Regions from separate parts of the Lactococcus sp. SK2-659 genome, predicted to be linked through region 2. Evidence: predicted binding sites of a transcription regulator. Region 2 holds the regulator's gene; the other holds the start of a gene.
What was found. Region 2 encodes CtsR, which represses protease genes until heat stress. Its sites were predicted from a motif close to TTGGTCAAAAAAGGTCAAANA; they were not measured.

Region 1: clpB (ATP-dependent chaperone ClpB) is a predicted target of CtsR. The motif match lies at 7,298-7,318, and genes of this name have one in related genera.

Annotation. Positions count from the first base shown of each region.
Region 1 is NZ_JAIWQZ020000001.1:421,508-431,811, forward strand. Features, by position in the region: gene purQ (phosphoribosylformylglycinamidine synthase subunit PurQ) at 1-197, shown strand, start outside; gene purL (phosphoribosylformylglycinamidine synthase subunit PurL) at 417-2,636, shown strand; gene purF (amidophosphoribosyltransferase) at 2,621-4,084, shown strand; gene LDP15_RS02070 (NAD-dependent epimerase/dehydratase family protein) at 4,194-4,817, shown strand; gene LDP15_RS02075 (hypothetical protein) at 4,845-6,191, opposite strand; gene LDP15_RS02080 (hypothetical protein) at 6,398-7,204, shown strand; gene clpB (ATP-dependent chaperone ClpB) at 7,393-9,996, shown strand; gene LDP15_RS02090 (type I restriction-modification system subunit M) at 10,109-10,304, shown strand, end outside.
Region 2 is NZ_JAIWQZ020000001.1:1,396,283-1,406,586, forward strand. Features, by position in the region: gene LDP15_RS06535 (ABC transporter permease) at 1-173, shown strand, start outside; gene LDP15_RS06540 (ABC transporter ATP-binding protein) at 176-847, shown strand; gene eno (surface-displayed alpha-enolase) at 962-2,263, opposite strand; gene hpf (ribosome hibernation-promoting factor, HPF/YfiA family) at 2,454-3,011, opposite strand; gene LDP15_RS06555 (ATP-dependent Clp protease ATP-binding subunit) at 3,146-5,596, opposite strand; gene LDP15_RS06560 (CtsR family transcriptional regulator) at 5,586-6,041, opposite strand; gene greA (transcription elongation factor GreA) at 6,218-6,691, opposite strand; gene mltG (endolytic transglycosylase MltG) at 6,751-8,403, opposite strand; gene rpoE (DNA-directed RNA polymerase subunit delta) at 8,540-9,103, opposite strand; gene LDP15_RS06580 (adenine phosphoribosyltransferase) at 9,320-9,832, opposite strand; gene recJ (single-stranded-DNA-specific exonuclease RecJ) at 9,955-10,304, opposite strand, start outside.

The sequences.
Region 1 (10,304 bases), 970 kb from region 2:
CAAATGGGCAAATTATTTTCACTTATGCTGACGAAAATCCTAATGGGTCAGTTGAAAATATTGCTGGAATTGTCAATAAAGAAGGAAATGTGCTTGGGATGATGCCTCACCCTGAGCGGGCCATGGAAGAACTGCTTGGTGGCGCTGATGGAGTACATTTGTTTGCTTCTGTCTTGAAAAACTTTGTTGGAAAATAAAAAAATTACTGACAGAATTTAGATTTTAAAAAACGAATCTGTCAGTAAATTTGTAATTTGAAATAATTGAATTCAGAGCGCTGAAAGCTTTTAAAGTAGAGAATATACAAGTTGCATTTCTATTGGAACGTATATTCTTTAGACTACTAATGCAGTAAATTGGGCTGTAGTTTTCTACGTTTTTAAGCAAGCGTTTCTCATATCTTATAGGAGAATAACATGACTTTGGAGATGTCACCAGAACAGATTCAAGAAAGCAAAATTTACCGTGAGTGGGGACTGACGGATGAAGAATATTTGAAAATCAAGGATGAGATTCTTGAGGGCCGTTTGCCAAACTTTACGGAAACGGGGATGTATGCCGTGATGTGGTCAGAACATTGCTGCTACAAAAATTCAAAACCTGTCTTAAAAAAATTTCCGACGACTGGGCCACAGGTCTTGATGGGGCCTGGTGAAGGAGCTGGGGTTGTGGATATTGGTGATGATTTGGCGGTTGTTTTCAAAGCTGAATCTCATAATCATCCATCTTACGTTGAACCTTATGAAGGTGCAGCAACTGGTTCTGGTGGGATTATTCGTGATATTTTTTCAATGGGAGCTCGTCCAATTGCAATTTTGGATAGTTTGCGTTTTGGGCCAATTGACAATGGTAAAACTCGTCATATTGTGGACCAAGTAACCGCTGGGATTGCGGGATATGGAAACTGTATTGGAATTCCGACGGTTGGTGGCGAAGTAGCCTTTGATGAATCATACGCTGGAAATCCTTTGGTGAATGTCATGTGTGTGGGCTTGATTGAACATAAACATATTCAAAAAGGACAAGCTAAAGGTGTGGGGAATTCTATTTTTTATGTCGGAGCGAAAACAGGACGTGACGGCATTCATGGGGCGTCTTTTGCTTCTAAAGAATTTGGTTCTGGTTCAGAAACACAACGTTCAGCGGTTCAAGTCGGTGATCCATTTATGGAAAAATTATTGCTTGAAGCTTGTATTGAAGTCATCCAAAATCATGGCGATATTTTAGTCGGAATTCAAGATATGGGAGCAGCTGGATTGGTTTCATCTACATCAGAAATGGCTTCAAAAGCTGGGTCAGGCCTGCGTCTTAACTTGGATAATGTGCCTCAGCGTGAAACAGAAATGATTCCTTATGAAATGATGTTGTCTGAGTCTCAAGAGCGTATGGTGCTTTGTGTCAAAAAAGGACATGAACAAGAAATTATTGATTTATTTAAAAAATACGACCTTGATGCGGTCAATATTGGGCAAGTGACTGATGATGGCTTTTATACGCTTTATCATAAAGGGCAAATGGTTGCTCATGTTCCAGTTGATTCATTGGCGGAAGATGCTCCAACTTATTACCGTGAGGCACAAGTCCCTGAGCGAATTCAAAAATTTACTGACAGCAAAAAATACCTTCCAGAAATTACTGACAGCTCTGTCAGTGAAATTTTCAAAAAACTTTTGGCTCAACCGACAATTGCTAGCAAGAAATCAATTTATGAAACTTATGATTCGCGCGTGATGACCAACACTGTTGTTGCACCAGGCTCAGATAGCGCAGTTTTACGAGTGCGTGGCACTAACAAGGCACTTGCGATGACAACGGACTGTAACGCTCGCTATCTCTATCTTGATCCAGAAAAAGGAGGAGCAATCGCAGTTGCTGAAGCGGCTCGTAATATCGTGGCCTCTGGTGGAAAACCTCTCGCGATTACTGACTGTTTGAACTTTGGAAATCCGGAAAAACCAGAACAATTTTGGGAATTAACAACAGCGGCTGATGGAATTTCACGTTCTTGTTTGGCCCTTGATACACCAGTTATTTCAGGAAATGTTAGTCTTTACAATGAAACAAACGGTTCAGCTATTTTACCTACGCCGATGATTGGAATGGTTGGTTTGATTGAGGATGTAAAAAATATTACGACTCAAGAATTTAAAAAAGCGGGTGATTTGATTGTACTAGTCGGTCAAACCTTTGATGATTTTTCAGGTTCTGAACTTCAAAAAATGCTGACAGGCGAAATTTCTGGAAGAATTGATTTTGATTTAGAAACTGAAAAATCCAATCAAGACTTTGTTTTAAAAGCAATTACTGACGGATTGGTCAGCTCAGCACATGACTTGGCAGAAGGAGGATTGGCGATTGCTCTAGCTGAATCTGCTTTTGCAAATGGCTTAGGCGTTGATGTGAAAGTTGACTTAACCAATGCCCAATTATTCTCAGAAACGCAAGGTCGCTTTGTACTCTCAATTTCACCAGAAAATCAAGTTGCTTTTGAAAAATTACTGACAGAACGTTCGGTCAGTGGCGAAATAATCGGAAAAGTTACTGACAGCGGAATTTTGGAAATGAATGAACTTTCTATTTCTACTGACGAAGCTGTCAGCATTTATGAAGGAGCCCTCCCATGTCTGATGAAATGACAAGCGCAACATTTACTGAGCAAGAGTGGTCGCACTTTGAAGCGAAGACATTAAATGAAGAGTGTGGACTTTTCGGTGTTTGGGGGCATCCTGATGCCGCTCGCCTGACCTATTTTGGACTTCATGCTCTCCAACATCGCGGGCAAGAAGGTGCAGGGATTTTGGTCAATAATAATGGCAAACTCAATCGTCATCGTGGTCTGGGTCTGGTCACAGAAGTTTTCCGTGACGAAAAAGATTTGGAAGAGCTGACAGGCTCAGCAGCCATTGGACACGTCCGTTATGCCACGGCTGGTTCAGCAAATATCAATAATATTCAGCCTTTCCAGTTTGAATTTCATGACGGATCACTTGGACTTGCCCACAATGGAAATTTAACCAACGCCCAATCATTGCGCTGTGAACTTGAAAAATCTGGGGCAATCTTCTCCAGTAATTCAGACACAGAAATCCTCATGCACTTGATTCGCCGTAGTCATCATCCAGAATTTATGGGCAGAGTCAAAGAAGCGCTCAATACGGTCAAAGGTGGCTTTGCCTATCTCATTATGACTGAAAATTCAATTGTCGCAGCCCTTGATCCTAATGGATTTCGACCACTCTCAATCGGTAAAATGAGCAACGGTGCACTTGTTGTGGCCTCAGAAACTTGTGCTTTTGATGTCGTTGGTGCCACTTGGATTCAAGATGTTCAACCCGGTGAAATCATTGAAATTAATGATGACGGCATTCATGTGGACCAATTTACTGACAGCACCAACATGACCATTTGTTCAATGGAATACATCTATTTTGCCCGTCCTGACAGTAATATCGCTGGAGTTAATGTTCATACTGCCAGAAAACGTTCAGGAAAAATTTTAGCCCAAGAAGCCCAAATTGATGCTGACATTGTCATCGGTGTGCCTAATTCATCACTCAGTGCTGCTTCAGGCTACGCTGAAGAATCTGGTTTGCCTTACGAAATGGGGCTGATTAAAAATCAATACGTGGCAAGAACATTTATTCAACCGACTCAAGAACTTCGTGAACAAGGCGTTCGCATGAAATTGAGTGCTGTTCGAGGTGTTGTAGAAGGAAAACGCGTCATTATGGTTGATGATAGTATTGTGCGTGGGACAACCAGCCGTCGCATCGTCAAACTCCTCAAAGACGCAGGCGCCGCTGAAGTTCATGTGGCAATCGCCAGTCCCGCTCTCAAATATCCTTGTTTTTATGGTATTGACATTCAAGACCGTGACGAACTCATCGCAGCCACACATACGACTGATGAAATCAGAGAAGCTATCGGAGCGGATAGTCTGACCTATCTTAGCCAGACAGGACTTGTCGAGGCGATTGGTCATGATAAACTTTGCTTATCATATTTTGATGGTGAATATCCAACACCGCTTTATGATTATGAAGCTGACTATTTGGAAACTTTAGCGAAAAATAGCGTGAAATGAAAAACTAGAGTACTCACTCTAGTTTTTTTAGCTAAATTCATAAAGCGATTATTTTAGATTACTCCTTTTAATATGTTAGGATAAGAATAAAAGCAAGTGAGGTGAGCAAATGATTATTACAATAGTTGGAGGAACAGGACTAGTTGGCCAAGGAATTTTCAAAGAACTTGCTCAAGTTGCGGATTATGAATTACACAGTTTATCAAGAAATGGTAAATCTAAAGATAATCTAGTTGAGCCAGTCATTTATCATGCTGCCAATCTAAATGAAGCTGGGGATTGGCAAGAACTTTTACAAAAATCAGATTGGGTGATTGATGCGGTAGGAATTCTATTTCCAAGTAAATCAAAGGGAACAACTTATGAAAAAAATAGTATTCAACCAGCAAAAATAATTATTGATACAATAGTTAACTCAAAAAATCAATGTCTTTTTATTTCGGCAAATGATGGTCCTTTTTTTATGAATGACTATATGAAAGCTAAAAAAGAAGTGGAGGCTTATGGTCAAAAACGTTTGAAATCAAGATTTGTTTCTGTTTTTCCAGGAATTGTCTATGATGCTTCACGAAAAAGCAGTTATTTTCCAGCACGCCTATTGGAGCCACTCATAAAAATTCCGATTTTTTCTTTCTTAAAAAGTTATCGTCCAATTAAACGAAGCCAATTTGCTAAGGAGATTCATAAAATTATCGAAGGGAAAGAAAGTTCACTGACCACTCGTATTAAATAAAAAACTCATGTTTAGACATGAGTTTTTCTAATTTACTTTGATTTTTTTAAGAAGTGGAACTATTTTTGGATAAATAAGATAGGCGATGATAATTAAGATAATCAATGACGTAGCAATAAGATTCCATGATTTCATTAGTTCAATACTTCGAGCTGTAGGAATAGGAGTTGAAGTAATAACGAACAGGGTCTTGATAGATAAGCCGTTTTTTATGATGATGAGTGAACCTAAAAGCATCAACAAAAATTGGTGAAGAATACTTCCGATATTTTGAATGGTATATTTTACCCAGATCCGTTTATCTTCAACGATATTAACAGTATTTTCATAGTCTTGAGTTAAGCTTGAATTTAAACTTCCTTTAAATAAACTAGTAAGGAATAAACCTAGAGCAAATAGAGGACTAAAAACAATCAAAAGTAAACCTAGAAAAATTCCGATTAAAGAATAGGTTTTGACATTTTTTCCAAGTAAATTTTTGACCTTAGAGGCAAAGACAATTCCTAAAACATAAGGAAGATAAAACTGTAAAAATAAATGCTGATGACCATAAAAGCCAGCGACATACAAAGAACAAAAAAGAAATAAATAATTTCCCACTGCCCCATTAATAGCTGTCAAATATGATAATTTACGAGGGATATTTCTTTGAATTTTATTTTTGAAAAAATTCGTAGCGACAATATAGAGGGTGACCAAAAAGAAAAATCCGAAAATGAAATAATCAAATTCTAAACTATTGGCAAGTAGTCGACTTGAGCGTAATAGAAAGAGGCAAACAAAAAATAAAGCAAATAAAATAAGATATTTATATGAAGCTTTTTCTAAATCATTTGGATCAACTTTGTAATTGTCCAAATTTCCAACTAATTGGAAGGAGAGAAGATAAACTATTCCATAGAAGACAAAGAACAGGGGATATTTTAGAGAAGGGGATAAGACAAAAGAAAAGCCAAGGGCTAAAAATAAAAGTAAGCTAACTAAGGTTTTTCCTTTGATAAGCTGGTTAGTATTTTTTAGATAATAATTTACCGAAGTGTTTGACATCGGCAACCAAGCTGCACTCACTCCTAAAAGAATTCCGGATAAAGTATAGAAAGGAAAGTAGAAAGAACCCATAAATCCAAGCAAGCAACCAAGTAAACCGGCATACAATGAAATTTTTAAAAGACTATAGCTGTTGATTCTTGTTTTTATTCCTCTTATAAAGAATACGCCAGTCATTCTGAAAGTATAAAAGAGCAAAAAAGGAAGGAGGGCAAGAAGCGAGGTTCCTTTTGCAATTTGAATGAAAATCATGAATGGAAGGACAATAATTGTATTACTTAATATTAAGAGGGCAGACTTTCCCAAAGAATTTAGTTGTTGAGTCATTTTTCTCCTATCTTTTTATTTTGACATCTAAATCCATTATAAGGCAAAGTGTATTAAAAAGACAGCTTCACTTTTTTTGATAAAAATCTAATAAGAGACTTCTTCCGTTTTTTTTGTAAAACCAAAATATTAAATTGACAAAAAATTAACAAAAGAATATAATATTAGCAACATAATAATAACGCTTTCAAAGGAGGAAGTAAATTATGAAAAAAATATTATTGGCTTTATTAATAGTTGGAACCACCATTGCTGTGGGATTTCGAGTGAGTGCCGATAGCCTGGTTTATCGTCTCTATAATCATAATACCGGAGAGCATTTTTATACTACAAGTGCAACTGAACGAGATTTTGATATTAAGGTTGGTTGGACTGATGAAGGATTAGGTTGGGTAGCACCAGATAAAGGGACAACGGTTTATCGGCTTTATATTCCCAATGCTGTGGGTGGAGATCATTATTACACAAAAAGTAAGTATGAAGCGCAGTCTTTGGTAAATAAAGGCTGGAAGTGGGATAATCAAGGAAAAGCAGTTTTTTATTCAGGCGGAAATTTGCCGATATACGTTGCTTATAATCCCAATGCCCAATCTGGTGCCCATAACTACACCGGTAATTCAAATGAAGAAAATAACTTGATTAATATTGGTTGGAAATATAAAGCAGTCGCTTGGAATGCTGTCAGTCTGTCAGTAAATCCTTCGAATAATTCTTTGCAAGAACTCGCTGATGGGATGAATGCAGAAAGTTCAAATATTATTTCTGAAAGTGGAGGAATTTTTACTAAGGCAAACGTTACTGTCAGTGATAATACACTCGTTATTACTTTTACACTTTCTCAAAATATGGGAGTGGTCAGTTCTGATAAAATAGCAGAATTGAAAAATAATTTAACATCCCTATTTAATGAAAACGAATCTATTTTTAAAAGTATAGGTATTGCCAACCTTTCAGTTAGATATAATTTTAAAAATCCTGACGGAAGCTTAGCAGCAAGTATTGCTTATCCATGAAATAATTGATTTTACTTATAAATATTAAAACTACTGACAAAAAATCTGTCAGTAGTTTTTGTCTATAATAAAAGTCAAAAAAACGAATCAAAAAGTTTGACCATTACTGACCAAAGTATTATAATTAGAATGTAGTGAGAAAAAGATAATAATCACTACTAACTATGAAATCGAAATGAGGTGTTTTTATGGACATCGAAAAAATGACAACAACGATGCAAGAAGCACTTGGTTCAGCGCAACAAATTGCGCAAGTTCGTCATCACCAAGTGATTGAAGTTCCACATTTATGGCGAATTTTTGTTCAACCTAATAGTTTTGGGGCGAACTTTTATAAAGATTTAGGGATTGACCTAGATGACTTTACAAATTTAATTGAAAAAGAAATTGACAAAATTAATTCAGTAGAAGGTTCAAATATTACTTATGGTCAAAACCTAAGTCCAGATTTGTTCCAAGTATTTACTGAAGCAGACAAAATTGCGCAAAAAATGGGCGATGAGTACCTATCAACTGAGATTATTCTCCTTGCCCTCTTTGAATTAAAACAAAATCCATTGACCAGTTATTTGGTCAGCCATGGACTAACAAAAGCAAAAGTGCAAGCTGCGATTGAAAAATTACGCGGAGGTGATAAAGTGACCAGTCAAAATGCAGAAGAAACATACAAAGCACTTGAAAAATATGGGGTAGATCTCGTTGCTCAAGTTAAATCAGGTAAACAAGATCCTGTCATTGGACGTGATGAAGAAATTCGTGATGTCATTCGAGTGCTTTCTCGTAAAACAAAAAATAACCCCGTTCTTATTGGTGAACCTGGGGTTGGTAAAACAGCCATTGTTGAAGGATTGGCACAAAGGATTGTCAGAAAAGACGTTCCTGAAAATCTGAAAGATAAAACCATCTTTTCACTGGATATGGGTGCCCTGATTGCAGGCGCGAAATATCGTGGTGAATTTGAAGAACGTTTGAAAGCAGTCCTTAATGAAGTGAAAAAATCAGATGGACAAATTATCCTCTTTATTGATGAACTTCATACGATTGTTGGTGCAGGTAAAACAGAAGGTTCAATGGACGCTGGGAACCTTTTAAAACCAATGCTTGCACGTGGTGAACTCCATTTGATTGGGGCAACTACCTTGGATGAATATCGTAAATACATGGAAACAGATAAAGCACTTGAACGTCGTTTCCAAAAGGTATTGGTTACTGAACCTACTGTTGAAGATACAATTTCAATCTTGCGTGGTCTAAAAGAACGTTTTGAAATTCACCATGGAGTGACCATTCATGATAATGCTTTAGTCGCAGCAGCAACCCTTTCAAATCGTTATATTACTGACCGATTTTTACCAGATAAAGCCATTGACTTGGTTGATGAAGCCAGTGCAACAATTCGTGTAGAAATGAATTCACTCCCAACTGAACTTGACCAAGCCAATCGTCGCTTGATGCAATTAGAAATTGAAGAAGCGGCCCTCAAAAAAGAACGAGATGATGCTTCTAAGAAACGTCTTGAAATTATACGTGGTGAAATTGCTGAACTTCGAGAAGAAAATAATCAACTCAAAGCTCAATGGGAAGCTGAGAAAAAAGAAGTGGGCAATATTTCTGAAAAACGAAATGAATTAGAACATGCTCGCCACGAATTGGAAGAAGCTCAAAATGAAGGAAACTTAGAAAAAGCAGCAGCCCTTCGTTATGGTAAAATTCCTGAAATTGAAAAAGAACTCAAAGCTATTGAAGAAAAAGCAAAATCAGATGATTTATCCTTAGTTCAAGAATCAGTCACTGAAGAACAAATCGCTGAAGTGGTTGGACGCATGACAGGTATTCCAATTACCAAATTGGTTGAAGGTGAACGTGAAAAATTGCTTCACTTACCAGAAACACTGCATCAAAGGGTTGTCGGACAAGATGAAGCTGTTGAAGCCGTATCTGATGCCATTATCCGTGCGCGTGCAGGAATTCAAGACCCTAACCGTCCACTTGGCTCATTCCTCTTCCTTGGACCAACTGGGGTAGGTAAGACGGAGCTTGCGAAAGCTTTGGCTGAAAATCTCTTTGATTCAGAAGAACATATGGTTCGGATTGACATGAGTGAATATATGGAAAAACACTCAGTTTCTCGGTTAGTCGGAGCCCCTCCAGGATATGTCGGCTACGATGAAGGAGGCCAATTGACTGAATCCGTTCGTCGTAATCCTTATACAATCATCTTGCTTGATGAAATCGAAAAAGCACATCCAGATGTCTTCAATATCTTGTTGCAAGTTTTGGATGACGGCCGTTTGACTGATTCTAAAGGTGTTCTCGTTGACTTTAAGAACACAGTGTTGATTATGACTTCAAATGTCGGTTCTCAATATTTGCTTGATAATGTTGGAGAAAATGGTGAAATTTCGGAAGAAACAACTGAAAACGTGATGGCTCAACTTCGGGCACATTTCAAACCAGAATTTCTAAATCGGATTGATGATACCATTCTTTTCAAACCATTGGCACTTGAGGATATTAAGAATATTATCGTTAAAATGACTAGCCAACTTTCACATCGTCTTGAAGAAATGGACGTTCAACTTGAGTTGAGTGAAGAAGTAAAAGTTTGGATTGCCGAAAATGCTTACGAACCAGCTTATGGTGCACGTCCACTCAAACGTTATTTGACAAAAGTCATCGAAAATCCATTAGCTAAGCTGATTATCGGAGGAAAAATTCCGCCAAAATCAAAAGTTATTGTAAGGCTTATAGATAACAAGATTGACTTTGATATTCAAAAAATTGCTGAATAAATAGAAAAAAGCCGTTAGCTGATGCTGGCGGTTTTTTGGGTTCGTTTTCAAGCTGATTATTATTTGATAAAATGGTAAAATAAAAGGTAATATAAGAAATCTGGAGAAAAATATGACCGCACAAAATCAAAGACAAGAACTACAACGAAATATCTGGTCTATTGCTGACCAAGTTCGTGGTGCTGTGGACGGGTGGGACTTTAAACAGTACATTCTAGGGATTTTGTTTTACCGTTTTATCAGTGAAAACTTTCAAAATTATATAGAAGCAGGTGACCCAGAAGTTTACTATGCGAATTACCCAGATG
Region 2 (10,304 bases):
TTATAGCAAGTTATGGAACTAGCTTTATCTTACCTGATGCAATGCCTTTTGAAATTAGTCTTACAAACTGGTTGCTCTATGCTTTAATTCTCATCATCGTATCAATTATTGGGTCACTTTTTTCAATCATTACTATCCGTAAAATTGACCCAACGAAAGCAATTGGAGGTTAAAAATGAAAACAATTCTTAAAATGGAAAACGTAAAAAAATCTTTTGGTAGTGGTCATAATGAGATTCAGGCACTCAAAGGAATTGATTTAGCAGTCAATCAAGGGGAATTTGTTTCAATTATTGGTCCCTCCGGTTCAGGCAAAAGTACATTTCTCACAATTGCAGGTGGTTTACAAAGTCCGACTTCTGGGAACATTTCAATCAATGGCTTAGATTTTACACCATTGTCAGAAAAAAAACGTTCTAAACTTAGATTTAAAGAAATAGGTTTCATCCTCCAAAGTTCTAATTTGATTCCTTATTTGACTATTGAAGAACAATTTCTCCTTATTGATAAAATCAATCACGAAAAACTAACTTCTAAAAAAGGGATTGAACTTCTTAAATCACTTGATATTTTAGACTTAAAAGATAAACATCCTAGCGATCTTTCTGGTGGTGAAAGACAAAGGGCAGCTATTGCTCGTGCTCTCTTTAATGAACCAAATTTAATTTTGGCCGATGAACCAACAGCAAGTTTAGACACTGAGCATGCTTATCAGGTTGTTGACTTATTAAGACAAGAAGCTCATTTGAAGAATAAAGCAACAATCATGGTCACTCATGACCAAAGAATGATTAAAAATAGTGACAGTGTTTATAAGATTGAAGATGGACTCTTATCAAAAATCTAAATAAAATAAAAACTACTAGCTTACTAGTAGTTTTTTCATAGAATATTTTTTATAAAAAATAATCCTTCTCTAAATAAAGAGAAGGATTATTTCTAAATCATTCGTTGGTAAACCTTATTTTTTAAGGTTGTAGAATGCTTTAAGACCTTTGTATTGAGCCACTTCAGCCAATTGGTCTTCGATACGAAGCAATTGGTTGTATTTAGCCATACGGTCTGTACGTGAAAGTGAACCAGTTTTGATTTGACCAGCGTTAGTTGCAACAGCGATATCTGAGATTGTTGAATCTTCAGTTTCACCAGAACGGTGAGAAACGATTGCTGTGAAACCAGCTTCTTTAGCCATTTCAATAGCTTCGAAAGTTTCTGTCAAAGTACCGATTTGGTTAACTTTGATCAAGATAGCGTTTGAAGCATTTTCACGGATACCACGTTCAAGGTATTTAGTGTTTGTAACGAAGAAATCGTCACCAACGAGTTGAACTTTTTTACCAAGACGTTCAGTAAGGATTTTCCATCCATCCCAGTCGTTTTCGTCCATACCATCTTCAATAGTGATGATTGGGTATTTAGAAACGAGTTCTTCAAGGTAGTCAACTTGTTCAGAAGCTGAAAGTTTTTTACCGCCTTCACCTTCGAATTTAGTGTAGTCGTAAACACCGTTTTCGTAGAATTCTGATGATGCACAGTCGAAACCGATCATAACGCCATCTTCACCAGCTTTGTAACCAGCTGCTTCGATTGCTTTAAGGATAGTTTCTACACCGTCTTCAGTTCCGTCGAATTTAGGAGCGAATCCACCTTCGTCACCGACAGCTGTTTCAAGTCCACGAGCTTTAAGAATTTTCTTAAGAGCGTGGAAGATTTCAGCACCCCAACGAAGCGCTTCTTTGAATGTAGGTGCACCAACTGGTACGATCATGAATTCTTGGAAAGCGATTGGAGCGTCTGAGTGAGAACCACCATTGATGATGTTCATCATTGGAGTTGGCAATACTTTAGCGTTGAATCCGCCAAGGTAGTTGTAAAGTGGAACACCAAGTTCATCAGCAGCAGCACGAGCAGCAGCGATAGAAACACCAAGGATAGCGTTAGCTCCCAATTTACCTTTGTTTTCAGTACCGTCAAGAGCGATCATTGCACGGTCAATAGCTTGTTGGTCAGTAACTTCATAACCGATGATAGCTTCAGCGATGATGTTGTTTACGTTGTCAACAGCTTTTTGAGTACCAAGTCCGTTGTAGCGAGATTTGTCGCCATCACGAAGTTCAACCGCTTCATGTTCACCAGTAGAAGCACCTGAAGGTACCATACCGCGACCGAATGCACCGTCTTCAGTGTAAACTTCAACTTCAAGTGTTGGGTTACCGCGTGAGTCAAGGACTTCGCGAGCATAAATATCAGTAATAATTGACATTTTAGTCTCCTTATTATTTTTAAGTGCGTCTGCACTCTTAATACATCTTTGATTTTACTATTTTTTGAAAGATTTTTCAAGTGAAAATCTTCGCAAAGCTAAACTTCAAAAGGTTTTGCGCTTACATTTTGAAGTTTTGTTATCTGAACAGAATAAAAAAATAAGGATAGAAAAATCTATCCTTATTTTTTTATTCTGTTTCAATTAAACCATAACGACCATCTGTACGACGGTAAACGACATGGGTTCCGTTACTATCAGCATCTGTAAAGACGTAGAAATCATGTCCCAACATATCCATCTGAAGCACTGCTTCTTCGGCATCCATTGGTTTTAAAGCAACATGTTTAGTACGTACAATATCTACGTGATCCTCAGCAACTTCATCGGATTTTTCTAATGGTGCAAACTCATCGCCAAAAGCTTGTCCTGTTGGGACAGCATTGCGTGGTTTACGGTTCATACGTGTCTTATATTTACGAATTTGACGTTCGAGTTTTTCTTCTACAAAATCAATTGAAGAATACATATCTTGTGAAGTATCTTCTGCACGTAAAGTAACATTTTTTGCTGGAAGAGTTACTTCAACTTTAGCTCGTTTTTCGCTGTAAACTTTAAGATTAACATAGGCTGTTACTTCATGACCATCGTTGAAATATTTATCAAGTTTTCCGATTTTATCTTCAACATAAGCGCGGATTGCATCAGTCACTTCGACGTTTTCGCCACGGATATTAAATTTGATCATAAGAGTACCTCTTCAACAGTTCTTTTTGTTTCAATGAAGCCCTTAAATTTTTGGAATTTTCAGGACTTCTGAATCTTTTCGAACTGTCCTTTCCTTTATTTCTAATTTAATTATAACATGAAACAGCTTTCATCTCAAACAATTTGAGCGATTTTAATTTTTTTATTAGATGCACCAATTGAAACATGATTACCTGCTTTGATTTCACCAGAGAGCAATTGTTCACTTAAAAGGTCTTCGACTTCTTTTTGAAGTGCCTTACGAAGCGGACGTGCACCATATTCTGGGTCAAAACCTACCTCAGCAATTAGTTTCACCGCTGACGGTGTGAGTTTAACATGAATATCTTGTTCTGCCAGACGTTTAATCAAAGATTTACTCATAATTTTAACAATTTGTTCAATCTCTTGACTTTCCAATGAATGGAAAACAATATTTTCATCAATTCGATTAAGAAACTCAGGACGATAATGACGTTTAAGCTCTTCTAATATTCTTGATTTCATGGCTGAATAATCAGCTGTGATATTTTTAGCGCCAAAACCAACTGTCTTATCGTCACGAAGAGCAGTCGCTCCCAAGTTTGAAGTCATGATAATAATTGTATTTCTGAAATCAACTTTGCGACCTTTAGTATCAGTCACAAAGCCATCATCTAGAATTTGCAACATGATGTTGAAAACGTCAGGATGAGCTTTTTCGACTTCATCTAAAAGAACAACAGAATAAGGTTTATTACGAACGCGTTCTGTCAATTGACCACCCTCATCATAACCTACATACCCTGGAGGAGCTCCAATCAAGCGTGAAGTTGAATGTTTTTCCATGAATTCACTCATGTCAACACGAATCATATTATCTTCACTACCAAACACACTGTCAGCCAGTGCTTTAGCAAGTTCGGTTTTACCGACCCCTGTTGGTCCAAGGAACATGAAAGAACCCATTGGACGGCGGCTGTCAGCAACACCAGAACGTGCCCGACGAATGGCTCTTGAAACGGCAGAAATAGCTTCTTCTTGTCCAACAACCCGTTTGTGTAATTCTTTTTCAAGATTGATTAAACGATCACTTTCAGACTTAGTCATTTGTGTGATTGGAACGCCTGTCAGTGTTGAGGCAACAGCAACAACAGCTTGATCAGTAACTTCTTGACGTTTATCTTCTTTTACTGAGAATTTATAAATCTTGTCAGCAATTTTTTCAACTGCTTTTTCTTTTGTACGAGACGCTTTGATATCAAGTTTAATGACAGCTTCTGATAATTCTTCTTGAGCTTCCGCTAGTTCTTTTTCTAAATCAAGACGTTTTGTTTGTTGATTTTTGACAGAAATTTTCACTGCTGCTGCAGCTTCATCAAGTAAATCAATGGCTTTGTCAGGCAATTTTCGGCTAGTCATATAGCGAACGCTGAGCATTACGGCACTTTTAATGGCTTGGTCAGTAAATTTCACTTGATGATAGTCTTCAAATTTTTCACGTAAGCCTTGCAAGATAGCAATCGCTTCATCTGGACTTGGCTCGTCAACATTTATTCTCGCCAAACGCCGTTCTAAAGCTTCATCTTTTTCAATATATTTTTGATATTCATGATAGGTTGTTGCTCCGACCATTTGAAAATCACCACGAGCAAGCGCTGGTTTCAAAATATTTGCGGCATCATTGACAGAATCCATTCCGCCACCAGCACCGATGATTGTGTGTAATTCATCAATGAAAATAATGACATCTGGATCACTGCTAACTTCTTCAACAATAGCTGTCAAGCGATCCTCAAATTCACCTCTAAATTTTGTCCCAGCAACAACAGTCGCCATATTCAAAGCCATAATTCGACTATTCATCAAACCAATTGGAACTTGACCATTGACAATTCTTTGAGCCAAACCTTCAATAATTGCTGATTTCCCAACACCGGGCTCTCCAACTAAGACAGGGTTATTTTTTGTTCTGCGGCTGAGAATATGAATCAAACGGTCAATTTCAGCTTCTCGTCCAATCATTGGGTCAAGTTTACCCAAGCGAGCTTCTTCGGTTAAATCTGAGGATACAGAGTCTAACGTTGGCGTCGTTGAATTTTCTGCAACTCCCTTTGCCATCTTACGTTTTGACATTGGAGTCACAGCTTTTTTACTTTCTGGAACTTTGAGTCCAGTTCTTTTCTCAAGCTCTTTTCGCAAAGATACAATATTGATTTTTTGTAATTTCAGAAGTTGAAGACCAAATCCATCTTCTACTTGAAGTAGGGCATAAAGCAGGTGTTCTGTTCCAACGGCTTCTGAGTTATTATGAATTGCTAAAAAACTTGCCGCAGTCATCACTTCTTCTGCACGAGGTGAAAAACGTAAAGTTGAACGTTTGACCTTAACATGACTTGATAAATCCTCTAAATCAATCAGTAAGTCAGAAGAATCAACATTCATTCCAGCAAGAAGGCTGTAAGCAATTGAGCCTGAGGTCGTTGCCATTGCAGCCAGTAAATGAGCACTTTCAATGGTGCCATATTGATATTGGTGAGCATACTCTTCCGCTTTTTCTAAAATTCGGTCAAGCGTTGGTGTATATTTTATATTTTCAAATTTCATCGTCACGGTCCAATCTGTTTATTATACTTTTCATCATTATACCACGAGTAAAGGGACTAATGGCTCCGTCAGTAATGACTAACAAAAGTAGATTTCCCTCACGTTCTGTCAGTACTTTCTCATCAAAGAGAAGTTGAACGATATCATGGGCAGCTTTACTTGAGAGATTAGCTGGAACCTTCTGGTAAAGAGCCGTTAAGAATTCATGACGAGCAGAATATTGATACTTCACAATTTTGATGTATCCACCACCACCACGTTTTGATTCCACATCAAAGCCTTTTGAGGCCGTAAATCGTGTTTTTATCACATAATTAATCTGACTCGGCACGACATCAAATTGATTGGCTAAGTCCGCTCGTTTAATTTCAATGACTTGTGCTTCTTCTAAAAGCTTTCTCAGATAAGCTTCGATAATATCTGATGTATTTTTTTGACCTGCCATCGCTCCATCCTTTCTTTCATCCATTTTCTAAATAATCTTTGACTATTACTGACTATTATACCTGAAAAATATTATTTTTACCAAAAATAGCAATTTTAACTTACTGACAGACTTAAGCGTTGAAAAATAAAAAAACCGTTACTGACGGCTTTTTTACTTATTATATTCTAAAATAATTAGTCAACTTTTACAATTTTAACTGTCATTTCGCCAACTGGAAGTGGGACATTTACGATGTCTCCAACTTTTTTACCAATCAAAACTCGAGCAATTGGTGATTCATTAGAAATTTTTCCTGAAAATGGGTCAGCTTCAGCAGTACCAACAATTTGATAAGATTCTTCGTCAGTTTCGCCAACTTCAACAAAAGTTACGTTTTTACCAAGTGCTACTTCGTCTTTAGCAATTTTTGCGTTATCAACAATTTCAGCATAACGAATCATTGTTTCAACTGTTGAAATACGCCCTTCGATAAAGGCTTGTTCATCTTTAGCTGCTTCGTACTCTGAGTTTTCTGAAAGGTCACCATAGCTACGAGCAACTTTGATACGGTCAATGACTTCTGGACGTTTCACAAGTTTTAAATTTTCAAGTTCTAATTTTAATTTATCAAGCCCTTCTTGGGTCATTGGGAATGTTTTTTCCATTATATTTATTTCCTTTTTTATAAACTTTTTTCTTTTTTAATCAAATCTAAATTAATGATAGCTTAGCTACTTATCTTATCATTCACATATTTTTGAACATTTGCATTTTGTTCAGCTAATGTTTTCGCAAAATAAACTTTTCCTGTTGTCACATCAGCAACAAAGTAGAAGTAGTCATTTTGAGCAGGATCAAGTACTGCTTTAATAGATGACAAACTTGGACTATCAACAGGACCAGGGCCGAATCCAGTATTTGTGTACAAATTATATGGCGAATCTAGGTTGGTATCAATATTAGCATCCTCTGAAAGACTTGTTTTTTCACCAAGTTTACCTTCGGCATAAAGAATTGACAGATTAGAACCCAAAGTCATTCCAGCATTCATACGATTATAGAAGGTTCCAGCAACGTTGCGTCGGTCATCATCATTGTTGGCTTCTTTTTCAACCAAAGCTGCTAAACTCAAAACTTCATTGACAGTCAAATTCTTTTGAGCAATTGTATCATAGTAAGGAGTGAGCTGGGTATTGGCTGCTTGAATCATGTTTTCAATGACTGATTCAACTGTCGATGATTTTGTGTAATCATAAGTCGCTGGGAACAAGTAACCTTCTAACTGATACTTGATTCCTGAATCTTTTGTTGGCAAGCTTGCGAACAGTTTAGGATAAGCCTTAACCATTTTAGCGATAAAGGTTGGGTCTTGAACGGTTTTCATGAAGTCTGCTTCAGAAAATGGCGTTTTTGCATTCTTTTCATTGCTTCCACTATTAACTGTCACAGCTTTAGCAATTTGTGTTAGCGTATAGCCTTCAGGAACTAAAATTTTACCTAAAGTTGGAGCAACAGGTTTTTCTGTTCCGCCTTCTTCAAGTTTGCTAGCAATCGTAGATAAGCTCATGTTTGGTGCAAGATTATAATAGCCGCTTTTAAACTCTGAATAATTTTTAAATTTTGTATAATACTGAAAAACCATTCCATTTTTAATAATGGATTGTCTTTGCAAAATTTCACCAATTTGCTTACTACTTGAACCAGCAGGAATATTGATTGACTTAGCTGTTGCATTCTTAGAATCCAGAGGTTGAATGCCAGATTTTACAAAGTTATAGCCATACCAACCAGTTCCTCCAACAACTAAAACTAAAAGAACAACAATCACAGCAATGATTTTTCCTGCTGTTACTTTTTTCTTTTTCTTATTTTTGTTCTTATTCTTGTTTTTCTTGCTAGAAGAAGTTTTTTTAGAAGGATTGTTGGTTCTTCTTGAAGGTTGATGTTTAACCATTTTTTCTGATTCTTTTTTTTCCGAAAATTGTTCTAGTTCAATTTTTTCATCTTGAACTTTTGGTTCACTTCTTGAAAATTGAGGAGGAATATTTTGGTTTTGAATTTCCTCAGAAACCACTCCATCTAAATTTTGACGCAATGAATCGCCTTCTTCTGGAAGGTTTTCATTTTCTACAAAAGGTTCTTCTTCGTTTTCATCCGCTGCTGGAAAATCAAAGACGGGAAGTTTGAAAGGTTCAAGATCAACTTTCCTTGGTTCGATTTTTCGCTCAGGTTCTTCTGAGTCGCTCCTGCTGGGACGTTCGAAATCTTCAGGGTCTGGGAACTTAGTTTCTGCTTGTTTCGCTGCATTTTCTTCAAGTTGGCGAAGTATTTTTTCTTTAAAACTTCCTCGAGAAAATTCAGTTGTTTCTTTGTCCACCAAATTTTTTCTCCTTATGATTAGCTTTCGCTCAATAATAAAATTTTACTTTTCCTAATTGTAACCGTTCTTTTAATTTTTTACAAATAAAAAGAGAATATTCATAAAAGTGAGGCTGATGCCTCACTTTTTATGTGTTTTAGTCTTCATCAGTATCGTCTGAATCATCTTCATCGTCTTCTACATCGATGTCAACTTCTTCATCTACATTATCAAGTTCAACTTCTGCAAGTTCTGCGTCATAAGCAGCGACGTCATCTTTATCTTCGTCCTCTGCTTGAGTATCGTATGACATGTCTTCTTCAGTTGTTTCTTTTGCGCCTTCTTCATCTTCTGGATCGATTTCGTCTTCGATACCAAAAGCATTGACTTTTTTACGTTTTTTAGCTGGTTTTTCTTCTTCTTCGTCTTCAATTTCATCAAGAGCGATAACTTCTTCGTCAATCTCATCAATGGCGTACCATGAACGAAGTGCCCAGATATTATTTCCTAATGGGATGAAACTTCCGTCTGTATTGATTTCTGTATAAAAACGAGAAATACTAGCTTTAATTTCATCATCTGATTTTTCCAAATAATCTTGAATCGCTCTGATGATTTCAGAGAATTGCATTTCTTTGCCATTTTGCTCCAATAAAGCATGAGCAACTTCAATCATTGAAAGTTCTGAGATTTTTTGTCCTTCTAAGGCTGTAATTTTCAAGTTTTTACTCTCTCTTTTCCTAATATAAAATATAGGCTCATTTCCTAAAAAACGAACGCTATGTGGATTTTCTTTTTATAGTGTATATCAAAATTAGCTTGCTGTCAATATTTTACGCCAAAAAACCTCTGTTTACTTGCTTTTAGCATAACTATACTCTCTTGTTTTTATCAAAAGAATACTAATAACATTTATTGGCTACCGACAGTAAAGAAATTAATAGTGCATTAGAACTTTATAATCGTAATCTCCGATTTTTTCGCGACCTTTAAGTTCATCAAGTTCGATAAGGAACGCACATCCGACAACAATTCCACCCATTTTTTCAACAAGTTCAATTGTAGCGGCAATTGTTCCACCAGTTGCAAGCAAATCATCAACAATCAAGACGCGTTGTCCTGGTTTGATGCTGTCTGAATGCATTGTGAGTGTGTCTGTTCCGTATTCTTTTTCGTAAGTTGCTTCAATGACTTCACGAGGTAATTTACCAGGCTTACGAACTGGGGCAAATCCTACACCAAGTGCAAAAGCAACTGGACATCCAATGATGAAACCACGCGCTTCTGGACCTACAACCATATCTATTTCTTTATCTCTTGCATACTGAACAATTTCGGTAGCAGCATAGTTATAGGCATTTCCGTCTGCCATCAAAGGGCTGATGTCGCGAAAAACTACGCCTTCTTTAGGATAGTTTTCAATTGTTGCAATATAGTCTTTTAATTCCATGTTTTTGTTACTGACAAAATTGTCAGTGCTCCTTTTTTCTAACATAAGTTCGTTATTTTTACTGACAGCTTTGTTATTAAGAGTATAGCTGATTCCGTCAGTAACTTTTTATAAAAACGAAATTATTTTTCTAATAAATTTTGATAAATTTCTTTGACGGGTGCTAAAGCAAAAAGTTCTTGCATTTTTACAATTTTTTCTAGTTCTTGATAAATTGTACTCTCAGAAATTTCGCGTTTATGGGCCGTTTTATTAACGGTCATTAAGCCATTGTCAATGCTGACAAATTCAAGTTCCTCAAAGATTTTTATCATCTTGACAAGCAAGAGATGAGGGATTTTCAAATAATCCGCAAGTGATTTTAATTTATAGCGAATATCAAATTCTGGAAATTGATAAATTGCTTTATAAAGTCTTGCAAATTCTTCTCGTGTTCCACTTCCTGTTAAATAATAGCTATCAGTGATTTTAT